DNA from 4 places in the Litorihabitans aurantiacus genome. Region 4 is predicted to be linked to each of the others. Evidence: riboswitches for the same ligand, from Rfam matches in the RefSeq annotation. Region 4 holds a riboswitch; each other region holds the start of a gene.
The links. A riboswitch is a leader RNA that binds a small molecule or an ion and turns the genes downstream of it on or off. The one in region 4 is predicted to bind S-adenosylmethionine.

Region 1 (5,512 bases), 2.5 Mb from region 4:
TGGCAGTGCCGGTCGCGGACGAGCGCGGCGCGCCGGAGCGGGCCCGTGAACGTCCGCTCCGCGCGGCCGAGGTCGAGCGGCTCACCGGTCGGGTCGAGGACGGTGCGCTGCAGCACCGCGTCGCACGAGAGCACCTCGAGTGCGGCGAACGGCAGCAACGTGCCATCCATGAGCTGGGCCAGCGGGGGAGGAGCATCGAGTCCGCTGCGCTCGATCGCCGCGCCCGTCATCCGGCCGTGGGCTCCTGCTCCAGCCACGGGCGTTCGCGCCGTCGCATCTTCGTCGATGGGCGGCGCCGCGCCGGGCGCGTCACCCCGAACCCCCAACGGCGTACCTCCGCTCGTACCGGTCGTCCCTTCGCGGCGGCGCCGGGACAGGACCGCCCACGTCTCCTCCCGCAGCAGGACGCTCAGGTGCGGCCGCAGCTGCGCACCGGCGCGGTCGACCCCGACTCCGAGCGCGCGATCGCACAACGACACCAGCGCGTCGGCGGTGCGCTGCTGACCGGAGCGCTCGTCGTCGGCCGCCGGCACGGGTGTGACGGCCTCCAGCGCCGTGCGGACGGTCTCGCCCGCCACGACGTCGAGGAACCCGGACAGCTCGACACCGTCCGCCCGCGCCACCAGGCGCAGGTACCGACGGTGGCGTGCACCCGCGAAGGACCGGTCGGCGGCGTCCGCCTCGAGCTCGGCCGCGCGACGCTGCAGCACACGCCTGAGCGCGGGGACGTCGAGCTCGCGAGCGGCCTCGACGATCTCCTCCGCGTGCGCACCCAGCTCGCGCCGAGCGCGGTCGCCGGTGCGGGACAGGACGGACGAGACCGCCTGGGCGTGGTCGATGGTCAGACCGCCGTCGGCGACGGCTCGGGACAGTGCGGGCATGAGGTCGAGGGTGCGCCCGAGCTCGTCCTCCGCGAGCGCCTGGCCTCGGCCACGGCGCGTGGCGAGCCCTCGACGCAGGGCGAAGTCGCGCTCGACCGCAGGGTCTCGCGCGATCTCGGCAGCCTTGACGGCGCCGGCGAGACGCGTCTGCACGAGCCCGAGGAGCGAGACCGCGCGGTCCACGGCGTCGAGCGCGTGCCGCAGCTCCGCAGGGGTGTGTGTCTCGTCCGCGACGGCGGAGGTGAGGGCGCCGAGATGCGTGAGAAGGGCGTCGGCGTGGTGCGCCAGCGACGAGGGTCGATCGGCGGCCGTCCGCACCCCGGCGCGCCCACCGCCGTTGCCATCCGCGACGCCCGCGACACGGCCACCACCTACACGCGCCTCCGTGGCCCCGACGGTCGTCGGCGCGTCCGGAGCTGCATCGCCCCGTGCCTCCGCCCGAACCTCGAGAACCCCGACCATCGTCCACCCCCTCGGCGCCTCAGCCCGGTGCCGACCCCCTGTCGAACACCTGTTGCCAAGATACCTCCGAGCACTGACATCGAGTGGGTCTCCGCGGACTCTGGGGATAACTCCCGCCACCGATGCACCCTCGAGGTTGACACGGCAACCAAACCCCCCGTAGCGTCATCATCACGGTCTTGAGTACCAGCGTTCAGCCCCGGCTTGCTGGTCGGCAACCCTCCACCTGCGGTGGGGTGCCCCGGGTGACGACCAGGCCCTGACTACCTGTCAGGGCAAGCGCTCGTCCGCATCTCGCGGAAGCTACGAGGAAGAAGTCCGATGGTCACGGCTCAGCAGATGATTCCCCTGCGACGCTCCACCACCACCCTCATGTGTGGTGCGCTCACCGCGCACCCGTGTATGCGCTGACGGCGGCCGGAAGATCCCGCGGACCACGCGTCCGCCGGAGCTCCACCGCTGGCCAGGCCAGCATCCTGCCGTCGTGCCCCGGCTCCGCCCCACGGAGCGATCCCGTCCCGCGTCACCGCGCCCGCCCGCAGCACCCCGCCTCGCCCCTCGCGAGCCCGGTGCACAGAGCCCGCGGCGCGACCACGGCCCCGGACGGTCCACACGTCACACATGACCCCGCCCCGCGGGGAGAGGACCTCGAACCATGTCGCAGCACAGCTCGAACCAGCACACCTCCCAGCCCAGCCAGCCCGACCCGAACCAGCCCTCGCGCCGTCACCTCCACCTCGGCCTCGACCTCACGTCGCTGGGCGCCAAGGCCTCGACGTTCGCCCGCCCCGGCGCCGCCACCGGTGACCGCGTCGACGTCGCCGCCGTCGCCGAGTACGTGGACCTGGTTCGCGCCGCCGGCGTCGACCTCCTGACCTTCGGCGAGTCCTTCCGCCTCGACGACGCCCCGCGCCCCGACGCCTGGCTCGACCCGGCCGTCATCGCCTCGCGCCTCGCCGCCGCCGGTGCGCTCGCCGACGGCCCGGTCGTCGTCCCGGCGCTCCCCGCCGGCTTCCTCGACCCGGTGCGCCTGGCCCGCGCCGTCGCCGGCATCCACGCCCGCAGCGGCGGCCGTGCCGGCTGGCAGCTCCCGATCAGCGTCACGGCGGGCGGCGTGCACGCCGAGGTCCGCCGCGTCTGGAACGGCACGCCCGGTGCGGCCACCGGCGGCCGCGCACCCCTGATCGTGACCGCGCCGACCGAGGCGACCACGGCCGTCGTCGCCGGCCGCCACTCCGACGTCGTGCGCCTCACGGTCTCCAGCCCGGTCGAGGCCGCGCGCCGCCGGCACGCGATCCGCACGGCCGCGCTCGAGGCGGGCCGCAACCCCGACGACGTGCGCGTGGTGGTCGACGCCGTCACCGTCATCGCGCAGGACGCCCCGAGCGCGCTCTTCCGTGCCGACCTCATCCGCGACCTCGCCGGCGCGTCGGACCGCGACCAGCTCACCGTCGCGGGCACCGCGCGCGGCGTCGCCGACGTCTTCGAGGACTGGTTCACCCAGGGTGCCGTCGACGGGTTCGTGATCCAGCCCGGATCGCTCCCCGCCGACGTCCACGCCCTCGCGGCCGAGCTCGCGCCGGAGCTGCGCGAGCGCGGCCTCCTCGGCGTCGCGGGGTCGACGACGGCGGAGCCCGCCCCCGCCGCGACCTCGCGTCCGGCGTCGCCCGCGTCCCGCTGACGATCCGCGGGAGGTGGACCGCACGCCCGGTCCACCTCCCGCCGCCAGACCACCCGACGACCACCTGCTGACCACCGATCGCCCGCACCCGCGCGCGCCCTACCCTGGGGGCATGTCCGTGATCGAGACCGACGCCCCCCGCGCCGCGGAGGGCCCCACCGAGGGCGCGACGTCGGTGACCGACGCCGTCCATGCCGTCGCCCGCTCCGCCAAGGTCGCCTCCCGCGCTCTGGTTCGCGCCACGCGCGCGACCAAGGACGCCGCACTGCACGCCATGGCCGACGCACTGGTGGACCGCGCCGACGAGGTCGTAGCGGCCAACGCCGTCGACGTCGCGCGCGAGCGGGAGCGTGGCATGAGCCCCGGTCTCCTGGACCGCCTCACCCTGACCCCGGAGCGGATCGCCGCGATCGCCGGGGCGCTGCGCGACGTCGCGGCGCTGCCCGACCCGGTCGGCGAGGTCGTGCGCGGGAGCACCCTGCCGAACGGGCTGCGGGTGCGCCAGACGCGCGTGCCGCTCGGCGTCGTCGGCGTGATCTACGAGGCGCGCCCGAACGTGACGGTCGACGTCGTGGGCCTCGCCCTGAAGTCCGGCAACGCCGTCGTGCTGCGCGGCGGCTCGGCCGCCGCCTCCTCGAACACCGCGATCGTCGCCGTCCTGCAGGACGCGCTGGAGTCGCAGGGGCTGCCGCGCGACGCCGTCGCGAGCATCGACGAGCACGGGCGGCCCGGGGAGTGGCGCTCATGCGCGCCCGTGGGCTGGTGGACGTCGTCGTGCCCCGGGGTGGGGCGGACCTCATCGCGACGGTCGTGCGCGAGTCGACCGTGCCCGTGATCGAGACGGGCGTCGGCAACTGCCACCTCTACGTGGACGAGGGCGCCGACGTCGCGCAGGCCGTCGCGATCCTGCTGAACGGCAAGACGCAGCGCGTCGGGGTCTGCAACGCGCTCGAGACGCTGCTGGTCCACCGCAGCGCCGCCGAGCAGTTCCTGCCGGCCGCGCTCGCGGCGCTGACCGAGGCCGGGGTGCGCCTGCACGCCGACGACGACGCGGCCGCCCTCGCGCCCGAGGGGGCCGACGTCGTCGCCGCGACCGACGAGGACTGGGCCACGGAGTACCTCAGCCTCGACATCGCCGTGCGCGTGGTCGACGACCTCGACACCGCGCTCGACCACATCCGCACGTACTCCTCGGGCCACACCGAGGTCATCTGCACGCGCGACGTCACCGCGGCGCACCGCTTCAGCACCGAGCTCGACTCGGCCGCCGTCATGGTCAACGCCTCCAGCCGCTTCACCGACGGCGGTGAGCTCGGTCTCGGCGCCGAGCTCGGCATCTCCACGCAGAAGCTGCACGCGCGCGGTCCCATGGGTCTGGCGGAGCTGACCACCACCACGTGGATCGTCCAGGGCGACGGGCACGTCCGACCCTGAGGACCCCGACGGACTCCTGACGGGCCGCGGCGACGTGCGAGACTGGGCGCTGGCACGGTGCCGCGCGAGAGGAAGAGATTGATGACGAGCTCACTGCTGGTTCTGGCTCAGGTGGCCGAAGAGGTCCACCGCCCCAACCCGTGGCTCTACGGCGGCCTCGCGTTCGCCATCCTGATGCTCCTGCTCCTCGCGACCTACGCGTTCCGCAGCGTCGGCACGCGTCGCCGCTGAGGCGGTGACGCCGCACCCACGCGGCGACGGCGACGCGCGGCGCCGCCGGACCGGGATCATGGGTGGCACGTTCGACCCTGTCCACCACGGCCACCTCGTCGCCGCGAGCGAGGCCGCGAGCCGGTTCGACCTCGACGAGGTCGTCTTCGTCCCGACCGGCACGCAGCCGTTCAAGGAGGCCAGCCGCGTCGCCCCGGCCGAGCACCGCTACCTCATGACGGTGGTCGCGACGGCGTCGAACCCCGACTTCACCGTCTCGCGGGTGGACATCGACCGTGCGGGGACGACCTACACGATCGACACGCTGACCGACCTGACGCAGCAGCGGCCCGACGAGGACCTGTTCTTCATCACGGGCGCGGACGCGCTGGGGCAGATCCTGTCGTGGAAGGAGGCGCACCGGTTGTTCGACCTCGCCCACTTCATCGGCGTCACCCGCCCGGGCCACGTGCTCGACGTCGGTGACCTCCCCGGCGACCGCGTCTCCCTCCTGGAGGTGCCGGCGATGGCGATCTCCTCGACGGCGTGCCGCGAGCGCGTGGCCTCCGGGCAGCCGGTCTGGTACCTCGTGCCGGACGGCGTGGTGCAGTACATCAGCAAGCACGGTCTCTACCAGCCCGACCCCCAGGGAGGCGCCTCGTGAGCACCCATCAGCCCGGGCAGCCGGAACGCCCCGACAGCGTGGTGGGGGAGCGTCGCCGTCGACGGCTCGAGGCGCAGCGCGCCGCCGCCGAGGCGGCGGCGACCACCGGGTCGCTCGAAGCGGTCCCGGGGGACGAGGCGCAGGAGGGCGACGGCGTCGCCGCACCCGTGCTGTCGCGTC
Region 2 (5,512 bases), 160 kb from region 4:
CGCGGCCGTCGGGGGGTGTGGTCGCGGAGGATCGGGCGCACGTGTCGACCGTAGGGGAGAGGGGCGACAGCTGCTCGGGGTCCGCCCGAATGCGGGAGTTTGAGGGGCGTGCCACGATCGGGCCATGTCGCCGTGGACCCGTCCATCAATTCTCAGCCCCAGCCGCCAGAGCGACGCGCGTCGGCACCTCTTGCGATACTTCGCCGGAAGCGACTACTCCGGGTCCTACTTCGAGGAGGTCGGTGGAGACAGGGTCGATCCAAACCGGGTTACCTCGGAGGATCTGGTGGCGCTGGCGATGCTCTCGGTTCCGGTCCAGGGAGCGGCGGCGCGCGAGCTCCTCGGGGGAGGGCCGGCGCTGCGATCGCGGGCCTCCTGAAACAGATCCCAAGCCGTGCGAGTCTTGAGTTTCCGGACGGCCGGAAGATCCTGCAGTCCGAATTGCTCCTACAGACCTGGGTCGAGGTGAGGAAAGTCCGCACCTTCGGTCCGGTGCGCACCAGCAAGCTCCTGGCTCGCAAGCGCCCCCACCTCGTTCCCATCTATGACGAGCACATCAGGACGCAGTTCGGAGCGCCTCACAGCGGTGACCAGTGGAGCGCCTGGGCGGGTATGTTCGCGGACCCCACGCTCGTTCAGCACCTCGCTGCGCTGCGCAGGAGTGCTGGCGTGGATGGCAGCGTCTCACTGCTGCGGGTCCTCGACGTCGTCGTATGGATGGAGGGGAAGCACGGTTCCAGCGTCCCGGAGTCGGCGAGGACAGCCCACGCGGAGCTTTAGGGGGTTGCCGAGGCCCGTGACAGGGGCCCATAACTTCTCAAAGTTATGAGTCGGGGGCATGACTGGCGTAGGCGGTCGAGCCGCCGCTGATGCGCAGTTTTCCGCGCGTGGCAGCGGTTCGGTGGTCCATCGCGACCGTCACGCTGGACATGCTCTGCCGCCCATAAAGAGCTCATAACCGGACCACTCCAATGGATCGGTCCACGCTGAGACGTCGTCGGCGGCGCACTGTCAGGCCGCGACCTTCGAGCGTGACAGCCGGCCGCCCGACGCCGGCCCCGCCCGCTCAGTCCCGCCCGCCAGCCCCCTCCGCGAACTCGAACGCGACCGCAGCATCCGGGTCGATCCCGCTCACGATCCCGCGGTAGAACGCCATCGCCTGCTCGCGCAGCAGCTCGTCGTTGCTGTCGAGGTACTCCTGCTCGACCCCGCCGTCGAGGATGGTGCCGACCATCTCGACCTCGTCGATCTCGGGGGTGACGAAGCTGAGCACCCCGTTGTTCTCGACGACGAGCTCGAAGCTCTCGTCGTCGTGCCCGATGAGGACGAACTCGGGGATGGTGATGAGGTACTCGCCCTCGCCGGTCTCCTCGATCGCGACGTCCTCGCCCTCGATGCCCGCGAGCGCGCTGAACTCGTAGCGCATGAACGAGGAGCGCGCGCTGCCCGGGATCGTGATCCCGAGGACCTCACCGGTCGAGCTCTCCTCCAGCAGGCCCTGGATCCCGAGCGTCAGCAGCACGACCTGCTCCTCCGTCTCGACGGCGTCGAGCACGGAGACGTCGCGCGTCACCCGGTCGGTCGTCACCGTCGGCGCCGAGAGGTCGAAGCGGCCCGTGAGCGTGAGGACGAGCAGGATCGTCAGCACGGCCGCGGCGAGCCACCCCAGCCATCCGAGCCACGGTCGTGAGCCGGCCTGGGATCGAGTCGTCATGTCGTCTCCGTCGTCAGGTGCGTGCCGATCCCCCTCGAACGTAACGGCTCGGAGGCGCGGCGCCACGAACGGCTTTCGTGCCCCGCGCTCAGCCACCCATCTCCCACCGCACGATCCCCGCCAGCCTCGCCGCGTCCACCCCGAGCACCATCCCCTCCGGCAGCGACCGCTCGAACATCGCGACCACCGACCGCGCCGACGCCTCCGCGGACGCCGGGTGCGCGCTCGACCACGCGCGCCAGGTGACGACCGGCTCGGGCGACGGCGGGGCCCAGCCTCCGCCGTCGAGCACCGCCTGCGTCACCCGTCCCTGCGGCCCGAACCGCTCCGCCCACGGCACGACGGCGCGATCGCCGTCGACCATCCGCCCCATCGCGACCATCAGCTCCCGGGAGGCGTGGCGCTGGGCGAGCAGTCGCTGCGCACCCTGCACCGGCCGCGGAACCCACCTCGGCAGCGCGTCGACGGCGGCGCGGCACCGCAGGCACTCCCGCGTCCACCGGATCGCCACCCCGGGCCGCGGCCGCAGCTGCGCGTGGGCCACGCGCCAGCAGATGTCGCACACGCGCGCTGACACGAGCCGGCAGCCACCCGGGACCTCGCGGGGGTAGCCGACGGCGAGTCCGTGCACGCGGCAACCGCTGCTGCCGGTGTCCAGGCCGATCACACGCTCGCACGGCCGTGGCTCGGGGTCGCGGCGCCGCACGAGCCCGACGTCGATCCCCGGCCGACGCGGCACGCGCACGAAACCGGTACCCGGCACCCAGTCGAGCACGACGTCGCGGCTCACCATCGAGGTCAGCCACGCGCTGGTCTCCGGCGTCGCGTCTGTGGTGAACGGATCCTCGAAGAGCCGGCGGGCGTGATGGAGCAGCATCCACTCGGGCGACTCCATCATCGCCATCTCGAACGGCCACGGCAGCTCCTCCCAGTCGTGCCCGAACGGCGCGGCGAGGACGGAGGTGGGGACGAACGCCTCGAGGCAGGCGTTGTCGGGGTGGTCGGCGTGGTGCATGGGGGCGCGGACGAGGTCAGGCACGGTGGGGTCCTCACGGACGGGCGCCGGCGCGGGCGACGGCGGAGCACGACTTCCCATCGCGGGTGCGGCGGGCGGGTCTTGCTCCGGGAGCACCGTGCCGTGCGGCGCGGTTGCTGGCCAGCGAGCCGGAGGGCTTGGCGCTGGTCCTCGTGACCGGGCACCACTGTGCCACGGGGTGCCGACATCGGCGCGGTGTGCCGCGCTTCTTGCGAGCCCCGGTCTCAGGGGCCCTTGTTGGTGGTGAGGTTGGTGGGTCGGTCGGTGACGGGGACGTCGATGGCGCTCTCGAGGTCGTAGTCGAAGGTGCCGTTCTGGGTGGGGCCCTGCCAGGTGATGGTCCAGTTGCTGGTGGCGGTCAGGGTGTAGGTGCCAGGGGTGGTCCAGTGGTGGCCGCAGTCGGGCTCGTCCTGGAGGCTCATGGTGGCTGGTGGGGTGGCGATCTGGTCGCGGGTGCAGGTGAGGGTGGTGCCGTCGCCGGTGTCGTAGATGACGTCGTCCAGGGTGGCATCGAGGGTGATGGTGATGCCCTGCTCGTCGACCGCGGCGGACAGTGGCCCGATCGCGGCAGGCCCTCCCTCGGCCCAGAAGTAGGCGGGGGCGCCGATGAGGACGTTGGGGTCGGCCAGGTTGGGGCGCGGGGCCATCCCGAGGGTGATGGGGTCGAGGTCGAGCTGTGTCAGTGCCTGCCGGGCGACGGCCTCTTCGTCTACCGTGCGAGCGGCCTCAGCCCAGTACATCTCGGCCGTCGGGCACTCCGCGATCGTGTCACCCAGGGAAACGAGGCAGACGTACGGAGTGCACTGGACGATGATTCCGTCGGTTCTACCCGCCCAGGCGGGGTCGTCCGGTGCTGGCTGCGGCGATGCTGGCTTCGCATAGCAGCGCCCCGTCCAGGACCCCGCGTACGTCTCGCACGGAATTGTCCGACCCCCTGTTTCGCACACTCGCGGGACGGTAGGTGCGGGCTCGCCGTCCGGCGGTGGCGGGCCGCCCGGCTTTCCGTCGTCGTAGCAACCCGTCGAGACTTCACCCGTGACCGGGTCCTTCCGCTCCCAGCAGATCTCGGCGGCAGCCGCGTCAGGCGTCGGCGCCACGACCATTGCCCCGATGAAGAGGAGCACGACAGCAGCGAGGGCCTGAGCGCGACTTCTCAGCATGTCTGGTCGGGTTGGGGTTCGATCTCCTCGATGGTCCAGAACACGTCGGACTGCTTCTGCAGCCTGACCTGGGTGGGGAAGCGGGTGCTCGGGCGCTCGCTCTGCTCACCATTCGCCTCGAACGACGTCACGGCTGAGGAGTCCACGCAGACGACCGCATCCGCCATCGGAAAGTCTTCCGGGTTCGCGGGCAGGGTGACCTGGAAGGAGGAGAGGGCCACGTCGCCCTCGGTCCGTTCTCCCGTGGCGGCCATCTGCTCGTAGTAGGACGTGAGCGGCGCCTGCAGGTCCGGCCCCCAGAAGTGGGCGAGCTCCTCCTGCCACGTCGCGTAGCTCGCGGCACCGACACGGCCGAGGGCGGCGTAGTACTCGACGACGGTCAGCTTCGCCGCCTCGATGTTCTGCTCCTCGGGCGTGAGCGTCGGAGTCTCTGTCTCGCTCGCCGTCGGGCTCGGTGTCTCGGTCGCCGTCTCCGTGGGCTCCGCCGACGTCGAGCTCTCGGTCGGCTCCGGTTCCTCGTCCGGCGAGCAGGCGGTGACCCCACCCACGACGATCCCGAACGCAGCGAACCCCGCTGCCACGCGCGCGTAGCGCCCACCTCTGGTCATGGTTCCGCCCCCTGACGCCTCCAGATTGCTGCCGAGAGTAGGGCACCCCGACCCCGCCCGACCAGACCCGGTGCCCGATCTGTGGACAGCGACCACACCGCCGATGAGGTCCGCGGCCCCCCCGCGCGACGACCGCAACTGACCCTGCGCCGTCGTTCCCGCGCATCGACGAGGACGCAGGACCCGGATAGCCGAACGACTGTTGCGCCCGACACGGATACGAACTCGCATCCGTGCCGAGCGCAACAGTCGCGAAGGACCAGCCCCCGGAACAGCCCCCTACTGCTGCACGGTCGCCTTCCCCTCGACCCACCGCCGAGCCCCCACACCTGCCGGCCGGTACACGTAGTCGTCCGCCCCGCCCACCGCCCCGAGCACCTCGGCCTTGTGGCGCACCACGTCCCGCACCACAGCCAGCGCCGGCGGGCAGATGTCCAGCGGTTCGCGCTGGGCCGGGTCGGCCAGGACCTCGCGCAGCTTGGCGTAGTACGCCGTCTTCATGTCGGCCGAGATGTTCACCTTGGCCACGCCGCGCTTCACGGCCTCCGACACCTCGGAGTCCACCGCGCCGGATCCGCCGTGCAGCACCAGCGGGATCCGCACGGCGTCGGTGATCCGCTCGATCAGGTCGAGCTTGAGCTCGGGCACGAAGCCGGGCGGGTACACCCCGTGCGCCGTTCCCACGGCGACGGCGAGCATGTCCACGCCCGTGTCGTCCACGAACTCCTTGGCCTGGGCCGGGTCGGCGAACACGAAGTCCTGCATCTCGGCCAGGGAGCGGGGGTCACGCGGGCCGATCGTGCCGATCTCACCCTCGACCGAGACCCCCACGAGGTGCGCCATCTGCACCACCTTGTGCGTGAGCGCGACGTTCTGCTCGAACGGCAGCAGCGACCCGTCGATCATCACCGAGGTGAAGTCGTGCCGCAGCGCGGCGGCGGCCTGCTCCACCGTGGCGCCGTGGTCGAGCTTGACCGCCACGGGCACCGAGGCC
Region 3 (5,512 bases), 230 kb from region 4:
ACACGACCGCGGCGAACCTCCGGCCGCTGTGCCGCCACCACCACCTGGTGAAGACGCACCTCGGTCACGAGCTGACCCTCGACGCCACGGGTGCCGCGCTGTGGCGCACGCCCGAGGGGCACCGCTACCGGCGCGAGATCGGCGGAGTGAGCACGCTGGTCGAGACACCCGACACGACGCGGCCCGCCACCCGGCCGCGCGGCGCCGCCTGACGCCTGACGTCCACCAACCCCTCAGAACCCGGCGGCGAGCCCCCGCGCGAGGTCGTCGAGCAGGTCGTCCGGGTCCTCGAGCCCGACCGACAACCGGATCGTCGTCTCCGAGAGGCCGACGCGCTGGCGCCCGTCGTAGCCGGTCTTCATGTGCGTCGTCGTCGCGGGGTGCGTGACGAGCGACTTGGCGTCCCCGAGGTTGTTCGAGATGTCGATCATCCGCAGCGCGTCCAGGAACGCGAACGAGCGGTGCTTCCCGCCGTCGGGATCCTGCGGCCCGTCGAGCGTGAACGCGACGACCGTGCCGCCCGCGCTCTGCTGCGCCTTCGCGAGCTCGTGCTGGGGGTGCGAAGGCAGGTAGGGGTAGCGGACCTCGGTCACGGCCGACTGCGTCTCGAGCCACTGCGCGACCCGCAGCGCGCTCTCGCACTGCCGGGCGATGCGCAGGTCCATCGTCTCGAGGCCCTTGAGCAGCGTCCACGCGTTGAACGGGCTCATCGTGGGGCCGGTGTTGCGGATGAAGGTCTGCAGCGGCCCGGTGACGTAGTCGCGCGGACCGAGCACGGCCCCACCCATCACGCGCCCCTGGCCGTCGATGTGCTTCGTGGCGGAGTAGACGACGACGTCGGCGCCGAGCGCGAGCGGCCGCTGGAGCGCCGGCGTCGCGAAGACGTTGTCGACGATCACGACGGCGCCCGCCGCGTGGGCGAGGCGGCTCACCTCGGGCACGTCCACGATGTCCTGCATCGGGTTCGACGGCGTCTCGAAGAACACGACGTCGGTCGGCCTCGCCAGCGCCTCAGCCCACTGCGCGGTGTCGTGCGCGTCGACGTAGACGGTCTCGACGCCCCACCCGGTGAACAGCTCGTCCAGCACGAGGAGCGTGGATCCGAACATCGCGCGCCCGGCCACGATGCGCGAGCCCTGGCGCACGAGGCACGCCATCGATGCGAAGACCGCGGCCATCCCGGTCGCGGTCGCGAAGCACGCCTCCGCCCCCTCGATGAGCCGGAGCCGCTCCTCGAACGCCGAGGTGGTCGGGTTCGAGTAGCGCGTGTACGTGAAGCGGTCGAGCTCGCCGAGGAAGGCGGCCTCGGCGTCGGCCGCACGCGGGTAGGCGTAGCCCTGCGTGAGGAACAGCGGCTCCGAGATCTCCATGAAGCCGGTGCGCTCCTGGCCGCCGCGGACGGCGAGCGTCGCCGGACGGAGTCCCTCGGGCAGGTGCGAGCGCGGCTGCGGGTCGGTCATCGCTCGCCCTCCCACGCGCGCAGCGGCAGGCCCTGACCCGCCCAGCCGGGGCCGGCGTGACCCTCGACGCCCTCGAGCACGTTGTACGCCGGGCCGAACCCGGCCGACGTCGCGAGCTGGGCCGCGGCGATCGAACGACCGCCCGACTTGCACACGAACAGGACGGTCCGGTTGTCGCCGGGGGTGAGACCGGCGCGCGTCAGCGCCTCGAGGAAGTCCGGGTTCGGCCCCTGGAACGTCTGCAGCGGGTCGAGGACGGCGTCACGGTGGAGCGACGTCAGGTCCGGCACCCCGGTGTGCTGCCACTCCTGGGGGGTGCGGACGTCGACGAGGACGGCCTCGCCGTCCTGCTCCAGCGCCTCCCACGCCTCGGCGGGCGTGAGATCGCCCGCGTAGCCGTGGGTGCCGCCGTCGTGACGACAGTCGGACGATGCGGAATCGGTCATGCTCACTCCTCCATCGGGCCTGGCGGTAGCACCCGCACCCGTGACGGGGGTTGCTGCAGCGTCGTCGAGCCAGGTCTCTCAGCTGCTCTGGATGGTCCCGCCGATGGTAGCGAAGGTGTCACGAGGGTCCGACATCGGTCCGCATCCCGTCCCGCTCCGGCGCACGACGGCGCCTCCCGGGCGGGCGGCCCGCCCGGGAGACGTCGTGGCGTGCGTCAGCAGGTGCGACGCGTCGGTGGTCGACGCAGCCTCACACCGCCGAGGTCGACCGACGCGAGTACCGCAGCGCAGCCGCCCCCAGGAGGAGCAGGAGCCCTGCGATCCCGGCCGCGAACGGAGTGACGCCCGTGGTCGGGAGGGAGGACTGCTGGCTCGCGACCTGCATGGTCGTGCCGGCACCGGTGGTGCCGGTCGCGGTGATCACGCGGCCGTCGTCACTGATGAAGCCGCCGGGGGTGGTCCCCGGGGTCGTGACGTCGATCGGCGTCACCGGGGTCACCGGCGTCACCGGGGTGACGGGCGTGGTCGGGTCCGTCGGGTCCGTCGGGTCGGTCGGGTCGGTCGGGTCGACCGGGTCCGTCGAGTCGACCGGGTCCGTCGGGTCGACCGGGTCCGTCGGGTCAACCGGGTCCACCGGGTCCGTCGGGTCGACCGGGTCCGTCGGGTCGACCGGGTCCGTCGGATCCGTCGGGTCAACCGGGTCGACCGGGTCGGTCGGGTCCACCGGGTCGGTCGGGTCCACCGGGTCCACCGGGTCCACCGGGTCGACGGCGGCCGTCGTGCACTCGGCCGTGGCGTCACCCAGGAGACCGACCGCGATGCAGCCGACGTCGACAGGGACGGTCACCGGCAGCTCGATCCCGATGTCGCCGATGAGACCGCCACCGCCCGTACCGCCGCCGGGAGCCTCGGCGCCCGGGGTGGTGTCGACCGGCTGCGCGGGCGTCGTGGTGCAGTCAACCGCGGCGTCGCCGAGGACTCCGGCGGCGATGCAGCTCACGTCGACGGGCACCGTGACCGGTGCCAGCACCGAGATGTCACCGATGAGGCCGTCGTCCGAGCCCGAGCCCGACGACGACGGCGCAGCCGCCACCGGATCGGCCGGAGCAGCGGGCGACTCGTTGGACACCACCGCGGCGTCACCCAGGACACCTGCGGCGATGTCGGACACGTCCACGGGCGCCGTCACCGGCGCCACCACCGAGATGTCACCGACGAGGCCGTCGTCCGAGCCCGAGCCCGACGACGACGGCGCAGCCGCCACCGGAGCCGCGGGAGCAGCAGCCGAGGTCTCGTTCGAGACCACCGCAGCGTCACCCAGGACACCTGCGGCGATGTCGGACACGTCCACGGGCGCCGTCACCGGCGCCACCACCGAGATGTCACCGACGAGGCCGTCGTCCGAGCCCGAGCCCGACGACGACGGCGCAGCCGCCACCGGAGCGGCCGGAGCAGCGGGCGACTCGTTGGACACCACCGCGGCGTCACCCAGGACACCAGCAGCGACGTCGGACACCTCCACGGGCACCGTCACCGGCGCCACCACCGAGACATCACCGATCAGACCGTCGTCCGAGTCCGAGTCCGAGCCCGAGCCCGAGCCCAACGGCGCCACTGCCACCGGAGCGGCCGAGGCAGCCGCGGGCGTCTCGTTCGAGACCACCGCAGCGTCACCCAGGACACCTGCTGCGACGTCGGACACCTCCACCGGCACCGTCACCGGCGCCACCACCGAGACGTCACCGACCAGACCGTCGTCCGAGTGCGACGAGTCCTCCGCCACAGCGACAGGAGCCGCCTCGACCGGGGCAGCCGGAGCAGCAGCCGGAGTCTCGTGCGAGACCACCGCGGCATCACCCAGGACACCCGCGGCCACGTCGGACACCTCCACCGGCACCGTCACCGGCGCCACCACCGAGACGTCACCGACCAGACCGTCGTCCGAGTGCGACGACTCCTCCGCCACAGCGGCCGGAGCCGCCTCGGCGGGAGCTGCCGGCGCCGGAGCCGCGGGCTCCTCGTGCGAGACGACCGTCGCGTCCCCGACCGCGATCGACTCGACGTCGACGGGGACGGTCACGGGCGCCTCGACCGAGACGTCCCCGGCGAGCCCGTCGCCCTCGACCGCCGCCTGCGGCGCCTCCACCGGACGCTCGACCTCACCACCGCCGCCGACCGGCGCCTGGGGCGGGGCCTCGGCCGGGGCCGCCGGCGGCGACACCACGGCGGCGTCACCGAGGAGGCCGACGGCGACGTCGCTGACCTCCACCGGAACGGTCACCGGGACGTCGATCCCGACGTCTCCCAGCAACCCGTCGGAGGCGTGAGCCGCCCCCGCAGCTGCGGCCACCAGGCCGCCTGACACGAGCACCGTCTGCAGTGCTCGACGCATGACTACGTGCATCGATCCTTCTCCTTGACTGAGGGTGGGTGCGCCACGTGGCGCGATGTCGTCTGCCGGACGTGGTCCGGTCGCGACGACCCTCAGGCGGGAGAGACGGGGATGCGCAGGGCGGGGGCGGGCGGCAGCGCGTCCTGGTGACGCCGGGCCACGCCCACGAGAAGAAGGGCGGAGAGGGCGACGCCGCCGGCCGGGGCCGCCTCGCGCAGCAGGGTCGGTCCCGCGGAGCCGACGGCGGTGGCCGCACCACCGATCACGGCGACCGTGGCGGCACCACCCCAGGGGCTGCCTTCGCGCTCGTCGGCACCGCTTCCGCCGTCCTGCGTGGCGGTGGACGCCTGCGGAAGTGCTTCGACACCCCCGGGGCCCGACGGCGCGGCGACCGGCGTCGAGATCGCGGTACGCGGCGCGGTGGCGGAGTCGCGCGACGACGAGGCGTCGCCGGCCGTCGACGCGGCGCCGGCGTCCGCGAGCGCCACCTGGCCGGCGTCCGGCTGCGCCGGGATGGAGGGGAGCACAGGCGCGGGCAGCGGTGCGCCGGAGTCGGCGGGCGTCCCGGGCATCCCGGGGAGGCCGGGAGCGGGCACCGGCACGACGGGCGCGACCTCCTCCTCGAGCCCACCCGGCAGCGCGGGCACGAGCGGCTCGAGCACGGGGTCGACCACGCCACCGACACCCTCGACCACCGGGGTCAGGACCGGCTCGACCGCGTCGACCACGGGGGTGAGAACCGGCTCGATCGCAGCGACGACCGGTGTCACGACGCCGTCCGCGACCTGCTCGACGACGGGGGCGACCACGTCGTCGACCACGGGGGTCACGACCTCGTCCACCACCGGCGCGACCACGCCGTCGACCACCGGAGCCGCGACCTCCTCGACCACCGGCGCCACGACCCCGTCGACGACGGGAGCCACGACCTCCTCGATCGCGGGAGCTGCCACCTCGTCCAGCACGGGGGCGACGACGTCGTCGACCACCGGTGCTGCGACCTCCTCCACGAGGGGGCGACCACGTCGTCCACCACCGGAAGGGCAGCCGCCTCGACCACGGGTGCGGCGAGATCCTGCGCCACCGGCGCTGCGACGTCCTGCGCCACGGGCTCGACCACCGGCACCACCGCGGTCTCGACCGCCGGCGCAACCACCTCGTCCACGACGGGGGTCACGACACCGTCGACCACCCCGTCCACCACGGGAGCGACG
Region 4 (5,512 bases):
GTCGCGACGGCGCAGCGCCTCGCGAGCGTGGCCGTCACCGAGGAGGTCGTCTACGACAACGGCGACCGCACGCAGTACCTCGACCTCACCTTCCGCTGCGACTTCGTCTCCGGTCGGCCGCACCCGGCCGACGGCGAGAACACCGAGGCGCGGTGGTGCGACGTCGACGACCTCCCGCCGATGACGGAGCGCATGCGCTCCCGGATCGCGGACGCGCTCCCCGAGCGCGGCGAGGCGCTGTTCCGCGCCTGAGAAGGTGCGCCCGACGGCGTGTCGCACCCATCCGGACACCGTTCCGTGTCGAACTTCGTACATGGACGAGACCACGAACGGCGCCAATCCCAGCGACGAGCGCAGCGGACGGACCGGCACGGGTGCCGCGACGACCGCCGACGCGGCTCGTCCCGCACCCGACCGCGGCGCACCCCGCCTCTGGCAGCCCGGGATCCTGACCGCCGCACTCGCGGGGATCGTGGTCACCGGGCTCGCCCTCGCCGTCGCCGAGCTCCTGTCGATCCTCGGTGACCGCTTCCAGCTCCTGAACCAGTTCAGCTCACCGCTGCTGGCCATCGGGGCCGCCTTCATCACGCTGACGCCCGAGTGGCTCAAGCAGTTCGCCATCGCGACGTTCGGCGAGTCCGACAAGATCGCGCTCCAGGTGGGCATGGGGATCACCGTCCTCGTGCTCGCCGGCGTCATCGGCGTCGTGGCGCGCCGCAGCCCGCGCATCGCGGCCGTGATCCTCGGACTCCTCGTGGCGGTCTGCGGGGTCGCGGTGATCACCCGGCCCGCCGCCGTCGGCGTGTGGGACCTCATCCCGTCACTGGTCGGCGGCGTGGTGGGCGTCTACGTGCTCGGCCTCCTCTTCCGCCGCACCGCGCTGGACCGCGAGACGCGCGAGCGGCTGATCGCCGAGCGCGACGGCGAGGGCGCGACGGGCGGCAAGGACACGAAGGGCTCGAAGGACGCCGAGGACGCGACGGACACCGAGGCCGAGACGGACGCCAAGGCCGCCGAGGGCGCCGGGACGACCGACCCGCGCGAGTACCCCACGCGTCGTTCCACGAAGCCCGCCTACGCCAGCTCCCTGGGCCGCCGTCGCTTCCTCGGTCTCGTCGGGATCACCGCCGCCGCGGCGGCGGCCGCGACCGCCGTCGGGCGACTCCTGCCCAGCTCGGCCGACGTGAACGCGAGCCGCGAGGCGCTCCGGCTCCCCGAGGCGACGCCGCAGCAGTTCCCCTCGGGCCTCTCGCTCGACACGATCGACGAGGCGGTCGAGGGGCAGGAGCCGTTCCTCACGCCGAACGAGGACTTCTACCGCATCGACACGGCGCTGACGCTGCCCAACATCACTGCCGAGGACTGGTCGCTGCGCATCTACGGCCTCGTGGACACCGAGCGCACGCTGACGTATCAGGAGCTCCTGGAGCTGGAGCAGGTCGAGCGCACGATCACCATGACCTGCGTCTCCAACGAGGTCGGGGGCTCGCTCGTCGGGACGGCCACGTGGACCGGTACCCCCTCGAGCCGCTCCTGAAGGACCTCGGCCCGGCGTCGGACGCCGACTGCGTGCTGTGCACCAGCATCGACGGGTTCACGCTGACCGCCCCCTCGAGGCGCTGACCGACGGGCGCGACGCGCTGCTCGCCGTCGGGATGAACGGTGAGGTGCTGCCGCAGCGCAACGGGTTCCCGGTGCGCATGGTCGTGCCGGGTCTGTACGGCTTCGTCTCCGCGACGAAGTGGGTCGTGGAGATGAAGGTCTCGAGGTTCGCCGACGAGGTCGCGTACTGGACCGAGCGCGGCTGGGCCGAGCAGGCACCGATCAAGACCGCCTCCCGCATCGACGTGCCGCGCGGCTTCAGCCAGGTCAGCGCCGGCGACGAGGTCGTGATCGGTGGTGTCGCGTGGGCACAGACTCGGGGGATCGCCTCGGTGGAGATCCAGGTCGACCAGGGGGAGTGGCAGGAGGTCGAGCTCTCGCCGGCGCTCTCGAACGACACGTGGCGCCAGTGGCGCACGACGTGGACCGCCGAGCAGGGCGTGCACACGATCCGCTGCCGCGCCTACGACGGCGACGGCGAGCTCCAGATCGAGGAGATGGTCGCCCCCATCCCGAACGGGTCCTCCGGCTACGACTCGCGCAGCATCACGGTCACCTGACGTACCGGGGGCGACCCTGTCGCACCCCACCTGACCAGCATCGATGGGTCGGATCGAGAATTTTCTCGATCCGACCCATCCGCTTTCCCGGGGGCGCCGAACCATCCGTGAGAGACCGGCCGACAGGCCGCACCCCGATCGAAGGAGACACTCAGATGTTCACCACCAAGAAGACCTTCACGTCGCTGGCCGCCGCTGCCGCTCTCGCGCTCACGCTGTCGGCGTGCGGTGGCGGCGGCGACGAGGCCGAGACCCCGATGTCGCCGAGCGAGACCTCGTCGTCCTCGGAGTCGATGAGCCCGTCCGAGACCGAGACGTCGGCCAGCCCGTCCGAGGACATGACCGAGTCCGAGTCGATGGACCCGAGCATGGACCCGGCCGCCAACCTCGTCGGCCCCGGCTGCGCCGCCTACGCGGAGGCCGTGCCGGACGGCGCCGGCTCCGTCTCCGGCATGGCGCAGGACCCGGTCGCCACGGCCGCGTCGAACAACCCGCTGCTGACCACCCTGGTCTCCGCGGTCTCCGGCCAGCTCAACCCCGAGGTCGACCTCGTCAGCACGCTGAACAGCGACGAGTTCACCGTCTTCGCGCCGGTCGACGACGCGTTCGCGAAGATCGACCCCGCGACCCTCGAGTCGCTCGGTGGCGACGCCACCGCGCTCTCCACGGTCCTGACCTACCACGTGGTCCCCGGCCAGCTCGACCCCGAGCAGGTCGTCGGCACCCACACGACCGTCGAGGGCGAGGACCTCACGATCGAGGGTTCGGGCGACGACCTGATGGTCGGCGGCCAGGCCTCCGTCATCTGCGGTGGCGTCCAGACCGCCAACGCCACGGTCTACCTCATCGACACGGTGCTCATGCCGCCGTCGATGATGTCCTGAGCCTCACCCCGCTGACCCACAGCGCCCCGTCCCCGATCAGGGGGGCGGGGCGCTGTGCTGTCCTCGGAGTGGCCCGGGCTCGAGCCGACCACGATGCGGACGCCCCGCCCGTCCCGTGGACTCGGGCCCCGCCGTCGGGCTAGGGTCGCAGCACCATCCAGAGCGGCCGAGAGACCTGGCTCGTCGACGCCGCAGCAACCCCCAACGGAAGCCTCCCGCGGGAAGGGTGCTCACGCCAGGACCGATGGAGACACCGATGCGGGCACACCCCTCTCGGCGTCCGGTACCCGGGAGGCGCGTGGCATGACCACCTCCGACCTGTACCGGCCGCCCCGACCGACGATCAGCTACGAGCTCTACCCCCGCGCACGCCGAAGGGCGAGGCGCAGGTGTGGGACACCGTGACCACCCTCAGCGACCACGTCGCCGACTACTTCTCCGTGACCTACGGCGCCTCGGGCTCGACGGCGGAGAGGTCGCAGGCGCTGGTGGCGCGCATCATCGCCGAGACGCGCGTCCCGGTCATCGCCCACCTGACGTGCGTGGGCCGCACGGACCCGCAGCTGCGCGAGGTCGTGGGCGAGTTCCTCGACGCCGGCGTCCGCAACTTCCTCGCGCTGCGCGGCGACCCGCCCGCGGGGGAGACCGACTGGGCGCCCGGGCCAGACGAGGTCGCGCGCGCCTGCGACCTCGTCACCCTCATCCGCGAGGTCGAGGCCGAGCGGTTCGGCACCCGCGGGCTCGACCCGCTCTCGCGCCTGGCGGACCACCGCAGCCGCCGCGCGGCGGTGAGCATCGCCGTCGCCGCCTACCCGGGGATGCCCGAACCGGGCGCGGGTTTCCGCGTGCGCGACGACGAGCTCGCCGCCCTGCGAGCCAAGCAGGACGCGGGCGCCGATTTCGCCATCACGCAGCTGTTCTTCGACGCTGCGGCGTACCGCGAGCTGCTGCGCGCCGCCGTCGCGGCCGGCATCACGATCCCGCTGGTGCCCGGCATCCTGCCGCTGACCGACCCCTCACGGATACGCCGCCTGTGCGACCTCAACGCGATCCCGCACCCGCGCGAGCTGCTCGCGCGGCTCGAGGACGCGCCGGAGCCGGACCGGGCGCGCGTGGGCCTCGAGGCGACGTCGTCGCTCATCCGCGAGGTGCTGCACGCCGGCGCCCCCGGCCTGCACCTCTACACGTTCAACAGGTCCGACGGCGTGACCGCCCTCCTCGAGGACGTCCTGCGCCAGACCGTCTGACGCCCCCACCAGCCAGCACGACCAGCACCACCGGAACCAAGCGCCGCAGCCGGAGCCCCGCGCGGCGTGACCACCCGGCACCACCAGAGCCACCCGATCACCCCGCACGACGTCGCATGCCGGAGCCCCGCGCGACGCCGCTGCTCACCGCACCCACCGACGCTCGAAGGAGCACACGTGACCAGTTCCGCCACGCACGCCCCCGCCCACCCGACCGCCTCGATCCTCGGCTACCCCCGCATCGGCCCGCGCCGCGAGCTCAAGAAGGCGGTCGAGAGCCACTGGGCCGGCCGCACCACGCTCGGGGAGCTCGAGACGAGCGCGGCCGCGCTGCGCCGTCGCACGCTGGAGCGCCTGCGCGAGCTCGGTCTCGGCGCGGAGGACTCGGCGATCCCGCTGGACTTCTCCTACTACGACCAGGTGCACGACGCGACGCTCGCGCTCGGGATCGTGCCCGAGCGGTTCGCGGACGTGCGCGCCGCCGACGGTTCGATCGACCTCACCGGCTCCTTCACGCTCGCGCGCGGCGAGGGCGAGCGGGTGCCGCTCGAGATGACCAAGTGGCTGGACTCCAACTACCACTACCTCGTGCCCGAGATCGGGCCGGACACGGCGATCGGCTACGCGGGGTCGCGTCGCGTCGCCGAGGTGCGCGAGGCGGCGGCGCTCGGCGTCGTGGGTCGTCCGGTCGTCGTCGGGCCGGTGTCGCTGCTGCTTCTGGCCAAGGCGGCCGACGGCGCGCCCGAGGGCTTCTCGCCGCTCGACCGCCTGGACGAGGTGGTCGAGGCCTACGTCGCGCTGCTCGCTGACCTCCGGGCCGCCGGGGCCGCGTGGGTGCAGCTCGACGAGCCCGCCCTGACGAGCGACACCTGGGCCGCGTCGCCGGCGCAGGTGCGCGGCGCCGTCGCCCGCGCCTACGGCGTGCTCACGACGGCGGAGGTCGCGACGGGCGGTCGGCCCGCCATCGCCGTCGCGGCGGGCTACGGCGCGCTCGGCGACGCGATCGACCCGCTGCTCGCGGCCGGCGTGGAGGCGATCGCGCTGGACCTGGTGAAGGGCGAGGTGCCGGCGGCGTCGGCGCCCGACGGCGCGACGCGCGACTTCTCACGGGTCGCGCTGCTCGGCGGGGTGGTCGACGGGCACAACGTGTGGGCGACCGACCTCGACCGCGCCGCCGCGCGGCTGGAGGAGCTGCGGGCGCTCGGCGCGGCGAGCACCG

Region 1: it holds a riboswitch for S-adenosylmethionine, as region 4 does, so the genes downstream of both, QQK22_RS04195 (hypothetical protein) here and QQK22_RS16330 (methylenetetrahydrofolate reductase) in region 4, are expected to answer to the same signal.
Region 2: it holds a riboswitch for S-adenosylmethionine, as region 4 does, so the genes downstream of both, QQK22_RS15600 (hypothetical protein) here and QQK22_RS16330 (methylenetetrahydrofolate reductase) in region 4, are expected to answer to the same signal.
Region 3: it holds a riboswitch for S-adenosylmethionine, as region 4 does, so the genes downstream of both, QQK22_RS17395 (rhodanese-like domain-containing protein) here and QQK22_RS16330 (methylenetetrahydrofolate reductase) in region 4, are expected to answer to the same signal.

Annotation. Positions count from the first base shown of each region.
Region 1 covers NZ_BSUM01000001.1:903,972-909,483, forward strand. Annotated here, with positions in the region: gene QQK22_RS04190 (DUF222 domain-containing protein) at 1-1,199, opposite strand, end outside; SAM riboswitch class IV at 1,519-1,631, shown strand; gene QQK22_RS04195 (hypothetical protein) at 1,999-3,024, shown strand; partial or broken gene QQK22_RS04200 (glutamate-5-semialdehyde dehydrogenase) at 3,137-4,458, shown strand; gene QQK22_RS04205 (hypothetical protein) at 4,540-4,689, shown strand; gene nadD (nicotinate-nucleotide adenylyltransferase) at 4,748-5,332, shown strand; gene QQK22_RS04215 (hypothetical protein) at 5,329-5,512, shown strand, end outside.
Region 2 covers NZ_BSUM01000001.1:3,269,319-3,274,830, forward strand. Annotated here, with positions in the region: gene QQK22_RS15590 (hypothetical protein) at 1-115, opposite strand, end outside; gene QQK22_RS19430 (DUF6308 family protein) at 125-379, shown strand; gene QQK22_RS19435 (DUF6308 family protein) at 364-780, shown strand; gene QQK22_RS15595 (hypothetical protein) at 1,067-1,714, opposite strand; gene QQK22_RS15600 (hypothetical protein) at 1,803-2,753, opposite strand; SAM riboswitch class IV at 2,795-2,908, opposite strand; gene QQK22_RS15605 (hypothetical protein) at 2,975-3,397, opposite strand; gene QQK22_RS15610 (hypothetical protein) at 3,904-4,518, opposite strand; gene QQK22_RS15615 (ketose-bisphosphate aldolase) at 4,798-5,512, opposite strand, start outside.
Region 3 covers NZ_BSUM01000001.1:3,655,174-3,660,685, reverse strand. Annotated here, with positions in the region: gene QQK22_RS17405 (HNH endonuclease signature motif containing protein) at 1-212, shown strand, start outside; gene QQK22_RS17400 (O-succinylhomoserine sulfhydrylase) at 234-1,460, opposite strand; gene QQK22_RS17395 (rhodanese-like domain-containing protein) at 1,457-1,906, opposite strand; SAM riboswitch class I at 1,914-2,004, opposite strand; gene QQK22_RS17390 (hypothetical protein) at 2,157-4,298, opposite strand; gene QQK22_RS17385 (hypothetical protein) at 4,391-5,287, opposite strand.
Region 4 covers NZ_BSUM01000001.1:3,424,852-3,430,363, forward strand. Annotated here, with positions in the region: gene QQK22_RS16310 (NUDIX hydrolase) at 1-252, shown strand, start outside; gene QQK22_RS16315 (molybdopterin-dependent oxidoreductase) at 314-1,537, shown strand; gene QQK22_RS16320 (molybdopterin-dependent oxidoreductase) at 1,575-2,162, shown strand; gene QQK22_RS16325 (fasciclin domain-containing protein) at 2,318-3,046, shown strand; SAM riboswitch class I at 3,197-3,297, shown strand; partial or broken gene QQK22_RS16330 (methylenetetrahydrofolate reductase) at 3,415-4,293, shown strand; gene metE (5-methyltetrahydropteroyltriglutamate--homocysteine S-methyltransferase) at 4,471-5,512, shown strand, end outside.